Regions from separate parts of the Streptomyces sp. NPDC055749 genome, predicted to be linked through region 2. Evidence: riboswitches for the same ligand, from Rfam matches in the RefSeq annotation. Region 2 holds a riboswitch; each other region holds the start of a gene.

Region 1 (7,387 bases), on a different contig from region 2:
TGCACGACCTCGGCCCGGGGGACAGCGCGCACTTCGACTCGCTCACCCCGCACCGGATCGCCGCCGCCGACCGCGGCGGCGCCGAGCTGCTGTTCGTCCACACACTGCTGCAGAGTCCGGCGGCCGAACTGTGTCTGGGCAGCGGACTCCACAACCGCTGAGACCCGCGACGCCGAGCGCTGTTCCCTGACGCCGAGCGCTGTTCCTGACACCGAGAGAAGGACTGTTATGTCCGATTCAGAGCACTACGACCCGCTCAGCCCGAGGTCCCGGAAGAACTACGAGTCGCAGGAGCGGAAGTTCCCGCGCGGTGTCGTGATCCGGCTGGTCGCCTACCTGGTCGCCGGGCACGTCTTCGCGGCCTTCCTCTACCTGCTGTTCGAGGTGGCGGGCAAGGGCTGAGACGGGCGGGCGGGTCACGCCTCGTCGACGAGGCGCTCCCGCAGCCGGTCACGGGTCTCGGCGGAGAGCTTCAGACCCTCGGTGAGGTAGCGCTCGGTGCCGCCCCAGGTCTCCTCGATGGTGCTGAAGGCCGCCGCCAGATAGTCGGCGCGCGCACCGAAGAGCGGGTTGAGCAGCTCCATGACCTCGTCGGACATACCGACCGGCGAGGTGTCGCTGCGCTTCACCTTGTACCGGCGGTGCGCGTCGTTGGACATGAGGTAGTCGGCCTCGATGGCCTCGCGCTCCACGCCGACGGCGAGCAGCGACACCGCTATGGAGAGCCCCGCGCGGTCCTTGCCCGCGGCGCAGTGCATCAGGGCGGGGACGCTGTCCTCGGCCAGTGCGTGCAGCACCCGGCTGTGCTCGCCGGTGCGGTCCTTGATGATCGAGCGGTACGAGGCGATCATGCGGTCCGCGCCCTTGCCGTCGGCGAGGATCGAGCGCAGCTGCGCGATGTCTCCGTCGCGGACCAGCCGCCAGAACTCGGCGCCGTCGGCCGGGTCGGAGAGCGGAATGCTGACGTTGCGCACGCCCGGCAGCTCCACGTCGTACCCGTCGAGCTTGTGGTCGGCGGCGTTGCGGAAGTCGAAGATCGTGTGCAGCCCGAGCCCGCCGAGGAACGCCGCGTCCTGCTCGGTCGCGTTCGCCAGGTGACCGCTGCGGTAGAGCCGCCCGAACCGCACCCGGCGGCCGTCCGTGGTCGGAAGGCCCCCGACGTCACGGAAGTTGCGGACACCGGTCAGCTCAGTGTGCGTCGGGGGGACCTGCGGCAGCTGCTGCGTCACGGTGACTCCTGGAGTGTCTGGCGCCGGCGCTGCTCGCCGACGAGGGCACGGTCGTGACGATACGACATTGATTCCCCAGGCAATCATCTTGCCCCGGAGGCCGCCATTCCGTGCCGGATCGCGACCCGTGATCGCGACCCGTACCCCCTCATGTCCGTATTGGTGCATTTAGCAGAACATGCCCTGCTTATGGGGGAGATGGCGGTCGGCTGGTGAGCGGGATCATATCCGTGACGGTGTGTGGCGGACCCGCCGAGGGGCATTCCGCGCACCGTACGGAATGCCAAGATCCGTAATCCACGGAGTGTGACCGGAAATCCGGACGGAAATTGAATCGCGCATTCCGGTGCGCCGGGGGCGGCTTGTTCCGGCCGTCGTTACTCGCCTACGGTCACCGTCAATCCGGACGGACCGCCTAATCCTGCCGCCGCCCGGAATCCGCATCCACTCACGCGTGGCAGGAGCGGGGGACCCAGGTAAGCCGCCGGTCCGGAGAAATCCGGAACGACTCGGGGTGAAGTCGCGCTCAGCGCGACCGGGCATCTCCAGCCCGAACCCGACAGCTCACCTCGTAGGCGCCGGAGAGGAATTCCCCCATGCCCGCAAAGGGTAAGCACCGTCGTAAGAAGTCCGGCCCGATCACCCGTGGCGTCCTTGCCGCCGGTACGGGTGGAGCCGTCCTCGCCCTTCCGCTGATCGGCGCCACCGGTGCGAACGCCGCGGAGCAGGCCGCGCCCTCCGCCAAGTCCGCAGCCGTCTCGGTCGCCGCGGCGCACACCGCTCCCGCCACCGCCGCCAAGACCGCCCCGAAGACCTACTCCGTGGTCTCCGGCGACTATCTGTCGAAGATCGCCGCCGAGCAGAAGATCAAGGGCGGCTGGCAGAAGCTGTACGAGGACAACCGCAAGGTCGTCGGCGAGGACCCGAGCCTGATCTTCCCCGGCACCGAACTGACGCTCGGCGCCAAGGCGTCCGGCTCCGCGAAGGCCGCTCCGTCGAAGGCCGCCGCTCCCAAGGCTGCCGCCCCGAAGGCCGCTGCCCCCGAGGCCGCCCCGGTGAAGGCCGCCGAGCCGAAGGCCGACACGTCCTCCGACTCCGCGCCCGCCGAGTCCACCGCCTCGACGGACGCCGGCGCCTCCACCGGCGCTTCGGAGGGCAACAGCTCCGGCTGGTCGGCCCCCCTGGACAGCCCCAGCGTCACCACGCCGTACCGCGCCTCCGGCTCCATGTGGTCCAGTGGCTACCACACCGGTGCGGACTTCCAGGCCGCCTCCGGCACCAGCGTCCGCGCCATCGGCCCGGGCACCGTGGTCTCGGCCGGCTGGAGCGGTTCGTACGGCAACGAGGTCGTCATCAAGCACGACGACGGCATGTACTCCCAGTACGCCCACCAGACCTCGCTCGACGTGTCGGTCGGCGAGACCGTCACCGGCGGTCAGCAGATCGGCCTCTCCGGTTCCACCGGCAACTCGAGCGGCCCGCACCTCCACTTCGAGGTCCGCACCGGCCCGAGCTACGGCTCGGACGTCGACCCGGTTTCGTACCTGCGTCAGCACGGCGTCTCCATCTGAGACGTCTGAGACGGGCAGCAGTGAAGAAGGGCGGTGCGCGGCGGCGCACCGCCCTTCCACTTATTCCGGCTTTACCAAAAACTGACCGGGTGGTCTATGTCACCACCCGTCAACCCCTTATTACGGTCGCGTAGGTCACATTCGCAGGTGCAGGATAAGCGCTTGTGGCAGACGATTCGAAACTCACAAACGTCATAGGGTCGTACGCGGCGATTGGCGACAGCTTCACCGAAGGCGTCGGAGACCCCGGCCCCGGCGGGACCTTCGTCGGATGGGCCGACCGATTCGCGGTGCTGCTCGCAGATCAGCTCCCGCCCTCCGAAGAGGGAGCGGGCGTCACCGCATCACTGCACGGCAATTTCCGGTACGCCAATCTCGCCGTACGAGGACGACTCCTCGACCAGATCGTCGAGGAACAGGTCCCGCGGGCCAAGGAACTCGCCCCCGACCTGGTGAGCTTCTGCGCGGGCGGCAACGACATCATCCGGCCGGGGAGCGACCCCGACGACGTGGCCGAGCGCTTCGAGCGCGCCGTCGCCGAACTGTCCGGGGCGGTCGGCACCGTCATGGTCACCACCGGCTTCGACACCCGCCACGTGCCGGTCCTGCGGCACCTCCGCGGCAAGATCGCCACCTACACCGCCCATGTGCGCTCCATCGCCGACCGCTACGACTGCCCGGTCCTCGACCTGTGGTCGCTGCGGTCCGTGCAGGACCGCCGCGCCTGGGACGACGACCGGCTGCATCTGTCGCCCGAGGGGCACACCAGGGTCGCGCTCCGCGCTGCTCAGGTCCTCGGTCTCGACGTGCCGGCCGACCCCGACCAGGCGTGGCCGCCGCAGGTCCTGCGCCGTCCGCTCGACGTCCGGCGCGACGACATCCTCTGGGCACGCGAGTATCTGGTCCCGTGGATCGGGCGGCGGCTGCGCGGCGAATCCTCCGGGGACCACGTCGAGGCCAAGCGGCCGGATCTGCTGCCGCTCTAGGAGACGTGCTGCCGCACAGGGAGCGGGCGCCGGGACGGTATCCGCTCCAGCACGCCGCCCGCGAAGACGTCGTACAGCGGCAGCGTCTCCAGATGCACATAGCCGATATGGCAGTCGCAGACGGCGAGGGGACAGCCGCGCGGGCCGAGCGCCCGGCGGTAGCTCCCGTCGTAGAGGTTGCCGAGCTCCGCACGGACGAAGTGGCACCGCCGCACCGTGCCGTCGCCGTCCACGGAGATGACCGACTCACCGGTCCGGCAGGGCAGCCCGGCCGAGGTGTGCGGATGCCGGCTGTACGGGAACAGGGGGTCCAGGGCCGTCCAGCGGCCCGCCTCCTCGTCCGTGTAGGTGTGCCCCTCCGCGGCGTTGACCCAGAGATAGACCTCGTCGGGCAGCGCGGCCCGCAGCCGCCGCGCCTCGTCGAGGTGCTCGTCCAGGCCGACGATCCCGACGCTGTGGCGGACGCCGAGCTCCGCCAGCTCACGGCACTTGCCGAGGAACCGGTCGTACGGAGTCTGGCCCGGGTGGTACGTGCACCACAGGGCCACCTTGTCGAGATCGGCGTCCGCCAGCCAGCCGGTGCGACAGCTGAGGTTGGTCTGTATGGCGACCCGCTTGATGTGCGGCAACCGGGAGAGCTCCACCAGTGCATTGCGGTACCAGGACCGCACCAGCCCCTCGCCCCACGGCGTGAACAGCACCGACAGCCGGTCGCCGGTCTGCGCCGCCGCCCAGGCGTTGAAGCGCTCCAGCGCGGCGCGGTCGGCGCGCAGTTGCTCAGGGCTGTCGCGCCGCTTGGCGAACGGGCAGTACGGACAGGCGTAGTCGCACGAGGCCAGAGGGCCCCGGTAGAGGATCGTCAGGTCCATGGAGGCGCTCACTTCGTTTCGTACGCGGCCATCGCGGCCCGTACAGCGGGGGAGAACAGCTCGGGCCCCAGCGCGTCGGAGTGGGCCAGCCCCTCCGGGGAGAGACGGAGCAGGCCGTCGCCCACCGGGCCCGCCAGCCAGCCGCGCTCCTCGAACCGGTCCAGTTCGGAGGCGAAGTCCTCGTACGGGTCCGTGCCGTACCGCGCGCGGTACTCCGCGCGCTCCAGCCCCTCGGCCTGGAGAAGGGACTGCAACAGATGCCGCCTGCGGGCCTCGTCGCCGTCGACGTACCGTCCCACCTCGGCCCGGGAGAAGTCCTCCGTCGTCGTGAAGCCGTCGATGATGCCGCGGACCTTCCGCATCTCCACCGCGTAGTCGAAGGAGTAGTGCAGGGACGAGGTGTACGAGCGGGCGCCGCAGCCGAGACCGATCATTCCGTCGGTCTGGCAGGCGTAGTCGTCGGGGCCCTCGTGCGGGGCGTCGGCACGGCGGAACATCCGCATCGACACCTGCTCGTAGCCATGGGCGATGAGATGGTCGCGTCCCGCCCGGTAGAGCCGCAGCCGCTGCTCGTCCCAGTCCGCGTCGGCCGCGGCACCGGAAGCGGGCGGTGTCGCGTCACCGAGGCGGCCTAGGCCGGTGAGTGGGCGTACGTACAGCGGGTAGAGGTACAGCTCCTCGGGACGCCAGGCCAGCGCGGCGTCCAGCGAAGTGCGCCAGGTGTCCTCGGTCTGGCCGTCGATGCCGTAGATCAGATCGATGTTGAGGACCGGGATGCGGGCATCGCGGATGCGGCCGAGTGCGGCCTCCACATCGGACCGGCGCTGCGGGCGGACCGCGGCGCGGGCCTCTTCGTCCACGAAGCTCTGCACGCCGATGCTCACGCGGGTGGTACCCCGGTCGGCGAGGACGGCCAGCCGGTCGGCCGTCGCCGTGGACGGCGAGGTCTCGACCGACAGCGGGACGGAACGGAGATCGGCGCCCATCCGCTTCTCCGCGATATCGCAGAGCCGCTCCAGCTCGGCCGCGGTCAGGAAGGTCGGCGTACCGCCGCCGAACGCCGCCGAGGCGAACCGGACCGGCCCCTCGTCGCCCAGTGCGTCGCGGACCGCCGTGGCCTGACGGTCCAGCGCGTCGAGATAGCGCGCGGTCAGCTCCTCGGGCGCGCCGATCCGGGTGAACAGATTGCAGAAACCGCAGCGGACCTCGCAGAACGGTATGTGGATGTACAGCGAGAGCGCGTCCTTGCGTTCCGCAGCCCAGAGTTCGCTGAGCAGGGGCCGCCCGGCGGGGTGTTCGCCGAGCGGGCGGTACGCCGTCTTGTGCGGGTAGGCGTAGACGTAACTCTGGTACGGCCTGACGGCGGATACGGGAATGGTCATCGGGTGGCCCCAGGATCGAGGAAGAAGTGGGCGTACGGCACGGTCCAGACGGCTTCGTGGCCGAGGCGATGACCGGTGTACCCGTCGTCGCCGTAGGCCGTGCCGTGGTCCGAGCAGACGATCGCGAAGCACCGGCGGCGGCTGCTCGCCGCGGCGAAGAGCCGGCCGATGTGCCGGTCGACGTACTCCAGCGCGGCGGCGTGGGTCTCGCGGGAGTCTCCCGCGTCGGCGGTGGCGCCGTCCCGGTGGAACCAGTTGGGCTGGTGCAGGGCGGACACATTGACGAACAGGAACAGCCGCTGCTCCTCGGGGAGTTCGGCGACCACCTGCTCGGCGCGGGCCACCTGTGCCTCGAAGGAGGTGGGGGACGCGACACCGAAACCGGGCTCCCAGTGGCTCTCCTGGAACAGGTCCGGAAGGACCGAGCCGAGCGCGCCCCGCTTGTTGAAGAAACCGACCCCACCGATGCACACCGTGCGGTAGCCGGCACCGGCGAGTCCGGAGACCAGATCGGGGGTGTCGAAGACATACGTCCCGTCCGCCGTGGTCTCACTGCCCGCGAAGCGTGCCGCGAACAGCCGCGGATGGGGCCCCGGAGCGGCGGGCGTCGGAAGGAACCCCGCGAAGATCGCCTGGTGGGAGGCGTAGGTGAAGCTGCCAGGGGCATGCCGCTTCTCCCACACGCCACCGGGCAGATGACGGGCCAGATGCGGGATCCGCCCGGCCGCCGCCAGTTCCGCTGCGACGTCGTGGCGCAGGGTGTCCAGGGTCACGAGCAGCAGATCGTGACTGCCCACGATCCGGCTCATGTCGGGTTCGGCTCCCGCCTGGTGCGGGGCGGGGTCAGTGGGCAGCGTCGGCACAGTGGTTCCTTGTTCGGTTCGCTGCGGCGGCGACCTGCGCCGCATAGGTGTCCAGGTTCTCGGCGCCGCTGCCGGGCAGACCGGTCAGGCGGGGCAGCAGGTCGCCGAAGGCGTTGACCTCGCAGACGGCGAAGTGCCGCCAGCCGGTGGAGGGCAGCAGATCGACGCCCACGCACAGCGTGCCGGGGAAGCAGGCGGCGGCCCGCTCGCACACGGCCAGGGCGGCGTCCCAGCTGCCGCCCGCCGTCTCGACGGCGGCCCTGACCGCGTCGAGGTCGCCGCGCTCCCCGCCCAGATGAAGATTGGTCATGGGGGACCGGCTCGTCCGTACGACCGCGTGCGTAGCCCGGCCGCCGACCACCACGACCCGCAGGTCAGCGGCCCGGCCGCGCTGCGATGCCTTCGGCAGCCAGCGCTCGACGTGCAGTCCGTCCGGCGCGAGGGCGTCGACCAACGCCGCGACCTCCGCCTCCGTCGTACAGTGGCG
Region 2 (7,387 bases):
CGGCGCAGGGCCTGCGGGAAGGAGATCTTCTCGCGCATCGACAGGGCGTCGATCATCGCCTCGGCACGGTCGCCGATGCCGCGCTTCGGCACGTTCAGAATGCGGCGCAGGGGGACGGTGTCCTCGGGGTTGGCGAGGACCCGGAGGTAGGCCAGGACGTCGCGGACCTCCTTGCGCTCGTAGAAGCGCACCCCGCCGACGACCTTGTAGGGCAGGCCGACGCGGATGAAGATCTCTTCGAAGACACGGGACTGCGCGTTCGTACGGTAGAAGACGGCGACGTCGCCCGCCTTGGCGTCGCCCGCGTCCGTGAGCCGGTCGATCTCGTCGGCGATGAACTGCGCCTCGTCGTGCTCGGTGTCCGCCACGTACCCCGTGATCCGGGCGCCGGTGCCGGCGTTCGTCCAGAGGTTCTTGGGGCGGCGGCTCTCGTTGCGCTCGATGACCGCGTTGGCCGCGGACAGGATCGTCTGCGTGGAGCGGTAGTTCTGCTCCAGCATGATCGTGGTCGCGTCCGGATAGTCCTCCTCGAACTGGAGGATGTTGCGGATGGTCGCACCCCGGAAGGCGTAGATCGACTGGTCCGCGTCACCGACGACGCACAGCTCGGCGGGGGCGTCGGCCTCGCCGGACGGGCCCACCAGCTCCCGTACGAGCGTGTACTGCGCGTGGTTGGTGTCCTGGTACTCGTCGACCAGGACGTGCCGGAAGCGGCGGCGGTAGTGCTCGGCGACGTCGGGGAACGCCTGGAGCAGGTGCACCGTCGTCATGATGATGTCGTCGAAGTCCAGGGCGTTGGCCTCGCGCAGCCGCGCCTGGTACATCGCGTACGCCTGGGCGAGGGTCTTCTCGAAACCGTCGGCGGCCTGTCCGGCGAACGTCTCTTCGTCGATCAGCTCGTTCTTCAGGTTCGAGACCTTGGCCGTGAACGACTTCGGCGGGTAGCGCTTCGGGTCGAGGTCCAGATCGCGGCAGACCAGCGCCATCAGCCGCTTGGAGTCCGCGGCGTCGTAGATCGAGAACGACGAGGTGAAGCCGAGGCGCTTGGACTCGCGGCGCAGGATGCGCACGCACGCGCTGTGGAAGGTCATGACCCACATGGCGTTGGCGCGCGGTCCGACGAGCTGCTCGACGCGCTCCTTCATCTCGCCCGCGGCCTTGTTGGTGAAGGTGATCGCGAGGATCTGGCCCGGGTGCACCCCGCGCTCGGCCAGCAGATGGGCGATCCGGTGGGTGAGCACCCGGGTCTTGCCCGATCCGGCGCCGGCGACGATGAGCAGCGGCGAACCGGCGTGCACGACGGCGGCACGCTGCTCGGTGTTCAGCCCGTCGAGCAGCGCGGCGGCGTCGATGACCGGACGAGGGGCGCCGTCGCGGTAATACCCCTCGCGGGGCGGCGGGGGCGCGTCGAAGACGCCCTCGAAGAGACCCTCCGGCACCGCTTCGGGTGCGTGGTCCTCGGGGGGCGGCGGGGGGCCTTCCTCCGAGTTCTGGAGGCCGGTCAGGAAGCTGTCGTCAAAGAGGCTGCTCATCGCTTGACGAGTCTAGGCGGCCCCACTGACACCCCGGGGCCGCATTCCGCAGGACGGCCCGCGGACATGCGCGTACGGAGACGGGTCAGCCACTCCGGGTGAGGGAACCGGAGGTCTCGCCGGGGCCGCGCGTATCGATTTCACCAAGGTCACGAAAATGTATCGGGCATATCGAACATCAACCTTCACAGGGACACCACGGGTTGGCTAGCGTGCTCCGACGGGTGGCCCGTACCCCCTTGAGGCGAACCACGCCGAGCGGGCACCCACGCCGAATCCGGGCTGCCCTCGCGGGCGTTCGGAACCGGGGACCCACAAGCAGCACCGGGGTGAATCGGTCCGCGACCCCCACTTGGACCGTAGGGCAGCCTTCCGTTCCGCCCGAACCCGACAGCTAACCCGGTAGGCGGTCCACGGAAGGAGATGCCGGCCTTGGCGTCGCATCGCAAACCGCGCACCCGTATGCGCACCACCTCACCCGGCGTCGGGCTCACGACGGCGGCACTGGCCTCTGTGACTCTGCTCTCCACGCAGACCGCGACGGCCGCGCCCGCGGCGCCCCGGCCCAGCATCGAGGACGTACAGCAGAAGGTCGACGACCTCTACCGCCAGGCGGGCACCGCGACCCAGCAGTACAACAAGGCGAAGTCCGCCTCCACCGAGCAGCGCTCCAAGGTCGACGGGCTCCTGGACGCCGCGGCGAAGCGGGCCGAGAAGCTGAACGAGACGCGCCGCGAACTGGGCCAGCTCGCGGCGGCGCAGTACCGGAGCGGCGCCGTCGCCCCGACGGCCACGTTCTTCCTCGCGGACGACCCGCAGTCGTACTTCGACCAGGACCAGCTGATGGCGCGGATGACCAGCCAGCAGCAGAAGACGGTCGCCGACTTCCGTACACAGCAGAACGAGGCGGCGAAGAAGCGCGCGGAGGCCACCAAGAGCCTGGAGACGCTCACCGAGGCGCAGACCACGCTGCGCAGCAGCAAACAGCAGGTGCAGGAGAAGCTGACCGAGGCGCGCACCCTGCTGTCGGAGCTGACCGCCGAGGAGAAGGCTCGGCTCGCCGAGCTGGAGCGCAAGAAGGAGGCGGAGGCCAAGCGCAAGGCCGAGGAGCTGGCCCGCCAGCAGGCCGCGGCCGCCGAGGCCGAGCGCAAGGCCCAGGAGGAGGCGGCGGCGAAGGAGGCCGCCGAGGACGCCGCGCAGGAGGCCGAACAGCCCGAGACCGGCACGGACACCGGGACCGGGACCGGCGGCGGTTCGGACGCGGACAGCGGTTACGCCGCCAAGGCGGACAAGGTCCTCGCCTTCGCGCGGGACCAGATCGGCAAGCCGTACGTCTGGGGGGCGACGGGCCCCTCCTCGTACGACTGCTCGGGTCTCACGCAGGCGGCCTGGAAGGCGGCGGGCGTCGATCTGCCGCGTACCACCTGGGATCAGGTCGAGGTCGGCACACGGGTGGCCACGGCGGATCTGCAGCCGGGCGACCTGGTCTTCTTCTACGACGACATCAGCCACGTCGGCATCTACAAGGGCGACGGCATGATGATCCACGCGCCCAAGCCGGGGGCGAACGTGCGCGAGGAGTCGATCTACTACATGCCGATCTACGGCAGCGTACGGCCGGCGTGACACGGCCCTCCATGGGCCGGGCCGCGTGACAGGCGCCCGGCCCATGGAGGCCCCACGCCCCTTCGAACCGCGCGCTCCCCTCCCGGACTCCCGTGCGATCATGCGAAAAACTTGAGGGTCAAGGGAGTTGGACGTGAACGCGGGTGGGGAGCGGGACGGTTCGTCCGTGCCTGACGAGGAGTGGGAGCGGTTCCTGCGGGAATCGGCGGACGTCCCGGCGGACGCGCCGAAGGAGCCCTCGGCGCGTGCCCGCGACGTGGCCCGGCGGATGCGCGAGGAGCCCGCGCCCCCGGAGCCCTGGCGGGGTTACACCCCGGCCCGGCCGAAGCGCAGGAAGGGCTGGTACCTGGTCGGACTGCTTGCCTCACTGGCCCTGCTGGTCGTGGCGGTGGATCCCGGGCAGGTGGCCGGATGGCTCGGCGGGGACGAAGGCCGGGGCGAAAGCCGGGGCGTAGGCAGGGACGCACCGTCAGCGGCCGGGGCGGCGGGTCCGGACGAGCGGCCCACGCTCGACGAGCCGTTCAGGGGGTCGCCCGCGGCGGGCTGGGCGAGCGGCACCGCCGGCATCACGCTCCCCACGGCGAAGGCGACCGGGTGGATGAGCGCGGCGCAGGTCGAGAAGGCCCTGGAGCGGACCCTGGACTTCCTTGCCGCGTCCAGCCTGGATCCGGAGGTGCTGGGCGGCGAGCGCCCCGACCGGGCGATCGCACTGATCAACCCCCATCAGCGGGATGTCCAGGACTACCTGAAGGCCGCGTTCCGCGCACCGGACGAGGAGAACGACCCGCTGCTGCTCTTCAGCAGGTTCAAGCCGTCCCACGCCCGCCTTGTCGGGGACTCGATCAGGACGCGGGGCCGGATGACCGCCCGGGAGGGCGAGCGCGGCGCGCTCCAGGTGACCGCCGACGTCACGTACGTGTATCCGGTGGCGGCGCCGGGCGGCGACGAGGTCGAGCGCACCATCGTGCGTCGCGAGCTCGTTCTGAACTGGGACGATCCCGCGAAGGTGATCACCGAGCGGGGGACCTTCTCGCTGGTCTCGTACAGGACCGACACGGCCAACGGCGGCTGCGAGAGCTCCGGCGGCTACCTCACCCCGGTCTTCGGCGCCGGGAACCCGGCCGCCGGAACGGACGGCGGACCCGCGGTCGACCCCTACGACCGCGAGACGTCGATGGACGAGCGGATGAAGAGCGCTGACGAGGGGTGCGGAACGGTGACGCGGTCCTGACCCGGTCGGAAGCCGCTCAGGTCCAGAGCGTGGCGATGAAGATGTTGGCGACCGTCAGACCGCCGACCGCGGCGAACTCGCCCTTGCTCGCCTTCTCCTCGTCCCGCCTGATGTAGACGAGCGCGAGGATCACGACCAGGACCAGCAGCTTGATGCCGATCTTTATGTTGTTCACGGTCTGGTCGTCGGCCTGGTTGAGGCCGACCAACGCGACTCCCGTGACCAGCATGGTCAGTGCGCCGTGCAGCATGGCCGGTACGAAGCGGGCCGTGCCGGCGCCCATCGCCTTCATCTGGGTCAGGAAACCGCCCAGCAGCGAGGCGATGCCGATGATGTGCAGGGCGACGAAGACATTGATGAGTACGTCCATGGCTCCGCAGCCTAGCCGGGCCCTTATCACCCCTCGCCGGTCAGGTCCCGCTACCTTCCGACTTCGCTCGCGCCTGTACGAATTGCCTGACTCTGGTGCTATTTTTCCGGTCACGCAGAGGTGGCGAAACGTCACATCAAGGCAATAGCTGTCAATGCGACTCTTTCCCGTGTCGTGGGTTTAGCGTCCCTTCTCAGATGACCGGCTTCCACCGCCCCGTACCGGACGGCACCCGGTCGTCTGCCGGGAGATCCGGTGGCGGGCCACTTCCCCCTGTGGTGTCCCGTCACCGGGCCCTCCCGGGCCCGCCGGTAGCTTCCGACGGGCAGCCGAACAGGAAGGACGCGGCCCTCGTGGCAGCACACCGGAAAGCCGCTCACCGGAAAGCCGGGCAGCGCCCGTTCACCGGCCCTGCCGCCCGCACCGCGGCGACCCTGGCCTTCGCAGGGGCCGCGACCGCAACCGCCTTCGACGGCGCGGCGCAGGCCGACCCGCAGCTGACGCCGACCCAGGTCAGGGCCAAGATCGACCGGCTGTACCACGACGCCGAGGTCGCCACAGAGCAGTACAACGGCACGAAGGAGAAGGCGACCGCCGCCGCCAGGTCCCTGGACACGCTGCGCGACGAGGCCGCCCGCAGGACCGAGCGCCTCAACACCGCACGCGGCACGCTGGGCTCGCTCGCCACCGCCCAGTACCGCTCCGGTGGCCTCGACCCCGCCGTACAGCTGGCGCTCTCCTCCGACCCCGACCAGTACCTGGAACGCGCCTCGTACCTGAACCGTGCCGGTGACCGCCAGGCCGCGGTCCTCAACGGAATCCGCCGGCAGGTCACCGGTGTCGCCCAGCTCCGCGCACGGGCGGAGGGCGAGCTCGCGACGCTCACCGCGCGCCGGGCCGAGCTGACGGAGCACAAGAAGACCGTCCGCACGAAACTGGCAGACGCCAGGCGCCTCCTGGACACCCTGACCGACGCCGAGCGCGCCGACTACGAGCGCTCGGCCGACGCGGCGCACGGCGGCGCCGCCACCCGCGCCGACCGCAGCACCCCGCGCGGCGCGGTCAGCGCCCCCAACGCCCGTGCCGCGCAGGCCGTCGACTTCGCGTACACGGCGCTCGGCAAGCCGTACGTCTGGGGCGCCACCGGCCCCTCCTCCTTCGACTGCTCCGGCCTCACCCAGGCCGCCTGGCGCTCAGCGGGTGTATCGCTGCCCCGCACCACGTACACCCAGATCAACGCCGGACAGCGCGTGTCCCGCTCCGAACTCGCCCCCGGAGACCTGGTGTTCTTCTACTCGGGCATCAGCCACGTCGGGCTGTACATCGGCGGCGGCCAGATGATCCACGCACCGCGCCCCGGAGCGCCCGTGCGTGTCGCGCCGATCGACCAGATGCCCTTCGCGGGAGCGACCCGGGTGGCATAGGCCCCCGGCGCCCCGACAGCACCGGTCAGCCCGCCGGTCCGTCAGCGCCGGCCAGCTTGCCCTCGATGAGATCGGCGGCGCGCGGGGTGCCGCCCTCGGCCCGTGCGTCGGCGCGCAACTGTGCCGACCGGCGGGCGCACTCCGGGTCGGTGGACAGTTCATCGAGGGCCGCTCTCAGGGTCTCGGCAGTGGCGTCCTGGGTGTCGATGCGGCGGGCAACTCCCAGCTCCACGAGCCGGTCCGCGTTCATGAACTGCTCGGCGCCCTGGGGCACGGCGATCATCGGGACGCCCGCAAGGAGTGCTTCGCCGCAGCCGCCCATTCCGGCGTGCGTGACGAAGGCGTCCGCCTGCTCCAGGATCGCCCTCTGCGGGACCCAGGAACGCACCTCGACGTTGGGCGGGATGTCGCCGAGTTCGTTCGGGTCGGTGTACTTGCCGATCTGGAGCACGATGTGCCAGCCGGGCAGGTTCCCGTACGCCGCCACGCACTGGCGGTAGAACTCCGGCTGTCGCGTGTACGCCGAGCCCAGGGAGATCAGCAGTACGTTCTCCGCGTCCGCGGGCCGTTTCCACTCGTCCGCGTCCCCGCGTGCGTCGAAGCACGGCCCGACGAAGGTCACCGAGTCGGTGTCGACCTTGTCGGCGTACGGCTGCATCGCCCTGGGGATCAGGGCGAGCGCCCGTGCGGGAGGACCGGAGAAGGCGTCCACGTCCGTGGTGGTCGCCCCGCACTCGGCGAGCCAGCCCGCGAACCTCGCCCGGTACGCGTCGGCACCAGGCAACTTCCGCAGGTGCACCGCGACCTCCTCCTCATAGCCGTCCCAGGCCACGAACGTCGGAGACAGCTGCATGAGGGAACGGCCCTGCGATTCGGCGAGGGCTCGCGCGGCGTAGGCACCGATGTCGTACAGATACAGGTCCGCCCGGTCGTGGTCGTAGGCGGCGCGCAGCTGAGGAAGTGCCTGGACGGCGTCGTCGAGGAACAGGCTCGCCGCGGCGATGGCGTCGTCGGGCCAGTTGTTGTCGGCAACAGGCAGCACGGAGGTGCAGGGGACGAATTCGGCACCGGCGGCCGTGATCCGGTCGGCCACGGCCGGGTCGTTGGCGTAGGTGACCCGGTGTCCGCGGGCCACCAGCTCGCGAATGATCTCAAGGCTTGGCAGGACGTGGCTGATGATGGGGATGCCGACCATCGCGATGTG
Region 3 (7,387 bases), on a different contig from region 2:
GTACCACCGTCGCGGAGCACCACGTCCGCTTCCCAGTGGTCGGGGTACGCGTGATGCGGACTCTGCTCCGGCGTGGGCTGCATGGGCAAAGCCTACGGCCGACGCACCGGTCGCGGAGGGATCGGGGCCGGGGCAGTCTGAGGGTGCTCGCCCGGCCGAGCGGCCGGGCCGGGGACCGGGCACAGCAGTGCGCACTGCATGAGAGACTGGTCTAGACAACCATTGATTCGTGAAGGGCAGAACCATGGCTGAGCGCCGCGTCAACGTCGGTTGGGCCGAGGGCCTGCACGCCCGCCCCGCTTCCATCTTCGTCCGTGCCGCCACGGCCTCCGGCGTCCCCGTGACGATCTCCAAGGCCGACGGCAACCCGGTGAACGCCGCGTCGATGCTCGCGGTGCTCGGCCTGGGCGCCACCGGCGGCGAGGAGATCGTGCTCGCGTCCGAGGCGGACAACTCCGAAGCCGCCCTGGACCGCCTGGCCAAGCTGGTCGCCGAGGGGCTCGAGGAGCTTCCGGAGACCGTCTGATTCCAGCCGATTCCGGCCGGAATTATTTCTGCGATCGAGTCGCGGCTCCCCCGACCGGGGGCCGCGACTTTTTCGTTTCCGGAAATGCACCGAGCGCCTCGAATTCAGGCAGCGCAAAGAAAGCCCTGCGGAATTAGCCTTCTTTGTATACGGCGTAATTGTTAATGGCGGACGCCCCCGATGTTTACGGCGTGTTGCGAAGAGCTCACCCGGGGCGGCGCGGGGGTGCGTCCGGGGCGGTCCGGGCGGCGGAGCCGGTGAGCCGCGGTGGCCCGCTCGGCGTGCTGGACGGCCAGCGCCCTGGCCCGGTCCGCGTCACCGCGGGCGACCGCGTCCACGATCGCGCCGTGCTCGGCCCAGGACTCCGCAGGGCGTACGGGCTGCTCGACCACGTACATCCAGGCGACCTTGTGCCGGAGCTGGGTGAGCAGCGCGATGAGGCCGGGGCTGCCCGAAGCCTGAGCGAGCGTCTCGTGGAACCAGCCGCCCAGCGAACGCAGATCCTCCCCCTCACCCCGCCGCACCCGCTCCTGCCCCAGCCTGACCAGGCCACGCAGCACCTTGAGATGCGCCTCGGTGCGCCGCTGCGCGGCACGCGCGGCGCCGAGCGGCTCCAGCAGCATCCGGACCTCCAGGAGATCGGCGGCCTCCTGCTCGGTGGGCTCGGCCACGCACGCGCCGGCGTGGCGGCGCGTGACGACGAACCCCTCGGACTCCAGAGTGCGCAGGGCCTCGCGCACCGGGACGCGCGAGACCCCGTAACGACGCGCGAGCAACTCCTCGGTGAGGCGGCTGCCGCGATCGAAGACACCGGAGACGATGTCATCACGGATTGCCGTGCATACCGAATGCGCGGGAATGCGCATGTCCGAACCTCCGCCTTAATCCCCGCGAAACGCGGCCGATCGACGCCTGTTCCGTGACTCTATTGCAATGAGCCCGAATTTCCGACGGCAGGACGGAATCAAGGGATATCTTCTGGCCACGGAAGCCTTCGGCGGACGGGCTTCGGACGATATGCACCGGGCGATACACGTCGGTGAAGGCGTCGGGTGATACGCCGAAGGCCCCGGCGGGGAGCCGGGGCCTTCTGGAAACGCTGGGGTGGGGCGCGCGGCTCAGACGTTCAGGCCGTGCGAGCGCAGGTACGCGACGGGGTCGATGTCGGAGCCGTACTCCGGAGTGGTCCGGGCCTCGAAGTGCAGGTGCGGTCCGGTGGAGTTGCCGGTCGAGCCGGAGATGCCTATCTGCTGACCCGAGGTGACGCTCTGGCCGACGGAGACGCCGATCGAGGAGAGGTGGCCGTACTGGGTGTACGTGCCGTCCGTCATCCGGAGCACGATGTTGTTGCCGTAGGCGCCGCCCCAGCCGGCCTCGACGACCGTGCCGGCGCCGACGGCGACGACGGAGGAGCCGGACGCGGCGCGGAAGTCCACGCCGGAGTGGCTGCCGGAGGACCAGAGGGAACCGCTGGACTTGTAGCCGGTGCTGACGGACGAACCGGCGACCGGGAGGTGGAAGGAGTTCAGCCGCTTGCGCTCGGCCGCACGGGCGGCGCGGGCCTCGGCCTCGCGGATCTCCTCGGCGCGGGCCTCCGCCTTGCGCTTCGCCTCCGCCTTCGCCCTGGCCTTGGCCTCCGCCTTCGCCTTCGCTTCCGCGGCGACCTTGGCCTTCGCCTTGGCGACGGCCTCGGCCTGCTGCTCCTGAGCCTTCGCCTGGGCGGCGATCTGGTCGGCGAGGGTTCCGTCGATGGCGACGGCCTGGGTCAGGCCGGTGTCGCTGACGGTACGGGCCTCGTCCGCGGCGAGGGCCGGGGAGGCCATCGTGCCGATGACGCCTGTGGTGGCCAGAGCCGCGATACCGGCGACCCGGGCGCTCTTGCGCGTCAGGCGGCTCGGGGCACGGTGCTTCCCGGTGGCACGGGTGAACGCCATGGAGGGGCTGATCCTTTCCTTCCTTCTCGCCTACCGGGTTAGCTGACGGGTTCGGAGCAGGAAGGTCTCCTACGGGCCTCTCCGTCCCCGAAGGAACGCAGACGTCCGATTCACCCCAGGGACTTCGTGGGTCCCCGGCTCCCCAGGCTCGCGCCTGACGGGGACTCGGCGATGGCTGCCCGGCGCCGCGGACGCGGCATGCACGTGACGGACAGCGGAGCCGACGCTAAACGGGACAACTTTCAATCACCAAACGGACAGGCTGTTTTGTAGTTCATCCCACAGGGCAGACAGGCAGACTCCCCCACCAAAGGGGACAAAAGGGAAGGACCCCGATGGGAAGTTGCCCACCGGGGTCCCTTTTGCGCGCTTTTGTACGTACGAAGCTGAACAGACCGATCGTCAGCCGCTGACGACCGACACCTCTCCGATGTCCAGTGCGCGGACGGGGTCCGCGATCTGCGAGGCGTCACCGACGAGCACCGTGACCAGCCGGTCCACCGGGAAGGCGTTGACGACCGCGGCCGTCGCCTCGACGGTGCCCGTCTCGGCCAGGCGGGCGTACAGCTGGGCCTGGTAGTCGTCCGGGAGGTGCTGCTCGACCTGGTCGGCGAGGGTGCCCGCCACCGACGCCGCCGTCTCGAACTTCAGCGGGGCGACGCCCACGAGGTTCTGCACGGCCGTCTCGCGCTCGGCGTCGGTGAGCCCCTCGGCGGCCAGCGTCCGCAGGACCTTCCAGAGGTCCTCCAGCGCCGGTCCCGTGGACTCCGTGTCCACCGAACCGCTGATGGCCAGCATGGCAGCGCCCGTACGCCCCGAGGGGGAGCCGGGGCCCGTCGAGCGCAGCACCTGCCCGAAGGCGCGTACCCCGTAGGTGTAGCCCTTCTCCTCGCGCAGCACGCGGTCGAGACGCGAGGTGAGGGTGCCGCCCAGGCAGTACGTGCCGAGGACCTGGGCCGGCCAGACGCTGTCGTGCCGGTCTGCGCCGATGCGGCCGATCAGCAGCTGTGTCTGGACCGCGCCGGGACGGTCCACGATCACCACCCGGCCGCGGTCGTCGGCGGTGATGGGCGGGACGGGGCGGGGCTCGGCGGCGTTGCCCGACCAGTCACCGACGGTCTCGGCGAGGAGCGCGTCCACGTCGACCCCGGTGAGGTCGCCGACGACGACCGCCGTGGCGGTGGACGGACGGATGTGCGCGTCGTAGAAGGCGCGCACGGCCGCCGCGTCGATCCGCTTCACCGTCTCCTCGGTGCCCTGGCGCGGACGCGACATCCGAGCCGTGGCGGGGAAGAGCTCCTTGGAGAGCTGCTTGGCCGCCCTGCGGGCGGGGTTGGCCTGCTCGTGCGGGATCTCGTCGAGCCGGTTGCCGACGAGCCGCTCGATCTCGCTCTCGGAGAAGGCGGGCGCCCGCAGCGCTTCGGCGACAAGCCCGAGCGCCTTGGTCAGCCGGGAGACCGGGACCTCCAGGGAGACCCGGACGCCGGGGTGGTCGGCGTGCGCGTCGAGCGTCGCGCCGCAGCGCTCCAGCTCGGCGGCGAACTCCTCGGCGGAGTGCTTGTCCGTGCCCTCGGAAAGGGCGCGCGCCATGATCGTGGCCACGCCGTCGAGACCCTCGGGCTCCGCGTCCAGCGGCGCGTCGAGGAAGATCTCCACCGCGACCACCTGCTGGCCGGGGCGGTGGCAGCGCAGCACGGTGAGACCGTTGGGCAGGGCGCCACGCTCGGGTGCGGGGAAGGCCCAGGGCCTGGCCACGCCCGCGGTCGGCTGCGGGTGGTACTCCATCGCTACTCCAGTCACAGCGGCGTCGCTCACTGCTCCGCCCCTTCGTGCGTGTCGGTGCCCGCGTCGGCATCTGTACCGGCGTCGTCCGGCGATTCGAGCGGTTCATAGACCAGGACCGCCCGGTTGTCGGGGCGCAGAGCGGCCTTGGCGGCCGCCTGGACCTCCTCGGCGGTGACGTCGAGCACCCGCTGCACGGCCGTCAGGGCCAGCTGCGGGTCGCCGAACAGCACGGCGTACCGGCACAGTTCATCGGCGCGGCCCTCGACCGTACCGAGCCGGTCCAGCCACTCGCGCTCCAACTGTGCCTGGGCCCGCTCCATTTCCTCGGGCGTGGGGCCCTCGGCGGCGAACCTGGCCAGCTCCTCGTCGACCGCGGCCTCGATCTGCGGCACCTCGACGCCGCCGGACGTCTTGACGTCCAGCCAGCCGAGCGAGGGCGCTCCGGACAGCCTCAGCAGCCCGAAGCCGGCGGCCACCGCCGTACGGTCGCGGCGGACCAGCCGGTTGTGCAGCCGGGAGGACTCGCCGCCGCCGAGCACGGTCAGCGCCAGATCCGCGGCGTCGCACTCCCGGGTGCCGTCGTGCGGCAGCCGGTAGGCCGCCATCAGGGCGCGCGCCGGGACCTCGGCGTGGACCACTTCGCGCAGCTGCTCGCCGATGATGCCGGGCAGCGTGCCGTCACGCGGCGGCTGCTTGCCGTCGTGGGACGGGATGGAACCGAAGTACTTCTCGACCCAGGCGAGGGTCTCCTCCGGGTCGATGTCGCCGACCACCGAGAGCACCGCGTTGTTGGGCGCGTAGTACGTACGGAAGAACGTGCGCGCGTCCTCCAGGGTCGCGGCGTCCAGGTCGGCCATCGAGCCGATCGGGGTGTGGTGGTACGGGTGGCCTTCCGGGTAGGCGAGGGCCGTCAGCTTCTCGAAGGCCGTGCCGTACGGAACGTTGTCGTACCGCTGGCGACGCTCGTTCTTCACGACGTCGCGCTGGTTCTCCATGGACTCCTCGTCAAGAGCGGCGAGAAGTGAGCCCATGCGGTCGGCCTCGAGCCAGAGCGCCAGCTCCAGCTGATGCGTGGGCATGACCTCGAAGTAGTTGGTCCGCTCGAAGCTGGTCGTGCCGTTCAGCGAACCGCCGGCTCCCTGTACGAGCTCGAAGTGCCCGTTCCCCTTGACCTGGCCCGAGCCCTGGAACATCAGGTGCTCGAAGAGGTGAGCCAGACCGGTGCGCCCCTTGACCTCGTGGCGGGAACCGACGTCGTACCAGAGGCAGACCGCGGCGACCGGGGTCAGATGGTCCTCGGAGAGCACCACACGCAGGCCGTTGGCCAGGCGGTGCTCGGTCGCTGTTCTGCCGCCGGAGCCGGCCTGAGCTGTGGCCGTGTGACCCATGGGCATGTACGTCCCTTCGATCGCGATACAGGTTTTCCTGCCAGACCTGCCACTCTAAGCAAGCGCACCGACACCTGGCGAAGTTCCCGTTCCGTGGATGTTTCCGTGGATGTTGTCGTAGATGCTGCCGTAAACCGGGCCTCCCGCGGGGCCCGCAGGACCGCTTCGGACGGGTCGAGGTCGGCGTTGTCAGTGCGGCGGTCCACAATGGTCCGCGTCAGAACCTGAGGTTGCCCGAACAGAATCCGTGAAGGAGTCGCAGCAGCGATGGCCCGCCGCAGCACGAAGACCCCGCCGCCGGACGACTTCGAGGAGAGGATCCTCGATATCGACGTTGTCGACGAAATGCAGGGCTCCTTCCTCGAGTACGCCTACTCGGTGATCTACTCCAGGGCCCTGCCCGACGCCCGCGACGGCATGAAGCCGGTGCACCGCCGCATCGTGTCCCAGATGAACGAGATGGGGCTGCGCCCCGACCGCGGCTATGTGAAGTGCGCCCGCGTCGTCGGCGAAGTCATGGGCAAGCTGCACCCGCACGGCGACGCGTCGATCTACGACGCGCTGGTGCGCATGGCGCAGCCGTTCTCGATGCGCCTCCCGCTCGTCGACGGACACGGAAACTTCGGCTCGCTGGGTAACGACGACCCGCCCGCCGCCATGCGGTACACCGAATGCCGTATGGCCGACGCCACGTCGCTGATGACGGAGTCGATCGACGAGGACACCGTCGACTACCAGTCGAACTACGACGGCCAGGAGCGGGAGCCCGTCGTCCTCCCCGCGGCGTACCCGAACCTCCTGGTCAACGGCACGACCGGGATCGCGGTCGGCATGGCGACCAACATGCCGCCGCACAACCTGGGCGAGGTCATCGCCGCCGCCCGCCACCTCATCAGGCACCCGGGCGCGGACCTGGAGACCCTGATGCGGTTCGTCCCGGGTCCGGACCTGCCGACCGGGGGCCGGATCGTCGGCCTCGGCGGGATCAAGGACGCGTACGCGGCAGGCCGCGGCACGTTCAAGATCCGCGCCACGGTCGCCGTGGAGGACGTCACGGCCCGCCGCAAGGGCCTCGTCGTCACCGAACTGCCCTTCACCGTCGGCCCGGAGAAGGTGATCGCCAAGATCAAGGACCTGGTCTCGGCGAAGAAGCTCCAGGGCATCGCGGACGTCAAGGACCTCACCGACCGCTCGCACGGCCTGCGTCTGGTGATCGAGGTCAAGAACGGCTTCGTACCGGAGGCGGTGCTCGAACAGCTCTACAAGCTGACGCCGATGGAGGAGTCCTTCGGCATCAACAACGTGGCTCTGGTCGACGGCCAGCCGCTCACCCTGGGGCTCAAGGAGCTCCTGGAGGTCTACCTCGACCACCGCTTCGAGGTGGTGCGCAGACGCAGCGAGTTCCGCAGGACCAAGCGCCGCGACCGGCTGCACCTGGTCGAGGGTCTGCTCGTCGCGCTCGTCGACATCGACGAGGTCATCCGTCTCATCCGGGACAGTGACAACTCGGCGCAGGCGAAGGAGCGGCTCATGGAGCGCTTCTCGCTGAGCGAGATCCAGACGCAGTACATCCTGGACACTCCCCTGCGCAGGCTCACCCGGTTCGACCGGATCGAGCTGGAGAGCGAGCGCGACCGGCTCAACACCGAGATCGACCAGCTGTCCGCGATCCTCGACTCGGACGCGGAGCTGCGCAAGCTCGTCTCCGGCGAACTGGCCGCGGTGGCGAAGAAGTTCGGCACCGACCGCCGTAC

The links. Region 2 has a riboswitch for cyclic di-AMP ahead of ACWGO0_RS11400 (NlpC/P60 family protein). Riboswitches for the same ligand answer to the same signal wherever they lie in the genome.
Region 1: linked by a shared signal. The riboswitch ahead of ACWGO0_RS18495 (M23 family metallopeptidase) and the one ahead of ACWGO0_RS11400 (NlpC/P60 family protein) in region 2 are both predicted to bind cyclic di-AMP.
Region 3: linked by a shared signal. The riboswitch ahead of ACWGO0_RS14295 (M23 family metallopeptidase) and the one ahead of ACWGO0_RS11400 (NlpC/P60 family protein) in region 2 are both predicted to bind cyclic di-AMP.

Annotation. Positions count from the first base shown of each region.
Region 1 covers NZ_JBSHFH010000022.1:27,021-34,407, reverse strand. The annotation lists gene ACWGO0_RS18510 (helix-turn-helix domain-containing protein) at 1-161, shown strand, start outside; gene ACWGO0_RS18505 (DUF6126 family protein) at 229-402, shown strand; gene ACWGO0_RS18500 (tyrosine-protein phosphatase) at 417-1,229, opposite strand; cyclic di-AMP (ydaO/yuaA leader) riboswitch at 1,665-1,820, shown strand; gene ACWGO0_RS18495 (M23 family metallopeptidase) at 1,826-2,800, shown strand; gene ACWGO0_RS18490 (SGNH/GDSL hydrolase family protein) at 2,965-3,786, shown strand; gene ACWGO0_RS18485 (STM4011 family radical SAM protein) at 3,783-4,655, opposite strand; gene ACWGO0_RS18480 (STM4012 family radical SAM protein) at 4,664-6,037, opposite strand; gene ACWGO0_RS18475 (STM4013/SEN3800 family hydrolase) at 6,034-6,846, opposite strand; gene ACWGO0_RS18470 (STM4014 family protein) at 6,881-7,387, opposite strand, start outside.
Region 2 covers NZ_JBSHFH010000011.1:152,436-159,822, forward strand. The annotation lists gene pcrA (DNA helicase PcrA) at 1-1,532, opposite strand, end outside; cyclic di-AMP (ydaO/yuaA leader) riboswitch at 1,792-1,957, shown strand; gene ACWGO0_RS11400 (NlpC/P60 family protein) at 1,956-3,158, shown strand; gene ACWGO0_RS11405 (hypothetical protein) at 3,292-4,389, shown strand; gene ACWGO0_RS11410 (hypothetical protein) at 4,406-4,759, opposite strand; gene ACWGO0_RS11415 (NlpC/P60 family protein) at 5,113-6,183, shown strand; gene ACWGO0_RS11420 (macrolide family glycosyltransferase) at 6,209-7,387, opposite strand, start outside.
Region 3 covers NZ_JBSHFH010000015.1:99,464-106,850, forward strand. The annotation lists gene ACWGO0_RS14280 (bifunctional acetate--CoA ligase family protein/GNAT family N-acetyltransferase) at 1-83, opposite strand, end outside; gene ACWGO0_RS14285 (HPr family phosphocarrier protein) at 245-526, shown strand; gene ACWGO0_RS14290 (GntR family transcriptional regulator) at 688-1,392, opposite strand; gene ACWGO0_RS14295 (M23 family metallopeptidase) at 1,645-2,460, opposite strand; cyclic di-AMP (ydaO/yuaA leader) riboswitch at 2,474-2,641, opposite strand; gene ACWGO0_RS14300 (M16 family metallopeptidase) at 2,863-4,245, opposite strand; gene ACWGO0_RS14305 (M16 family metallopeptidase) at 4,272-5,639, opposite strand; gene ACWGO0_RS14310 (DNA gyrase/topoisomerase IV subunit A) at 5,901-7,387, shown strand, end outside.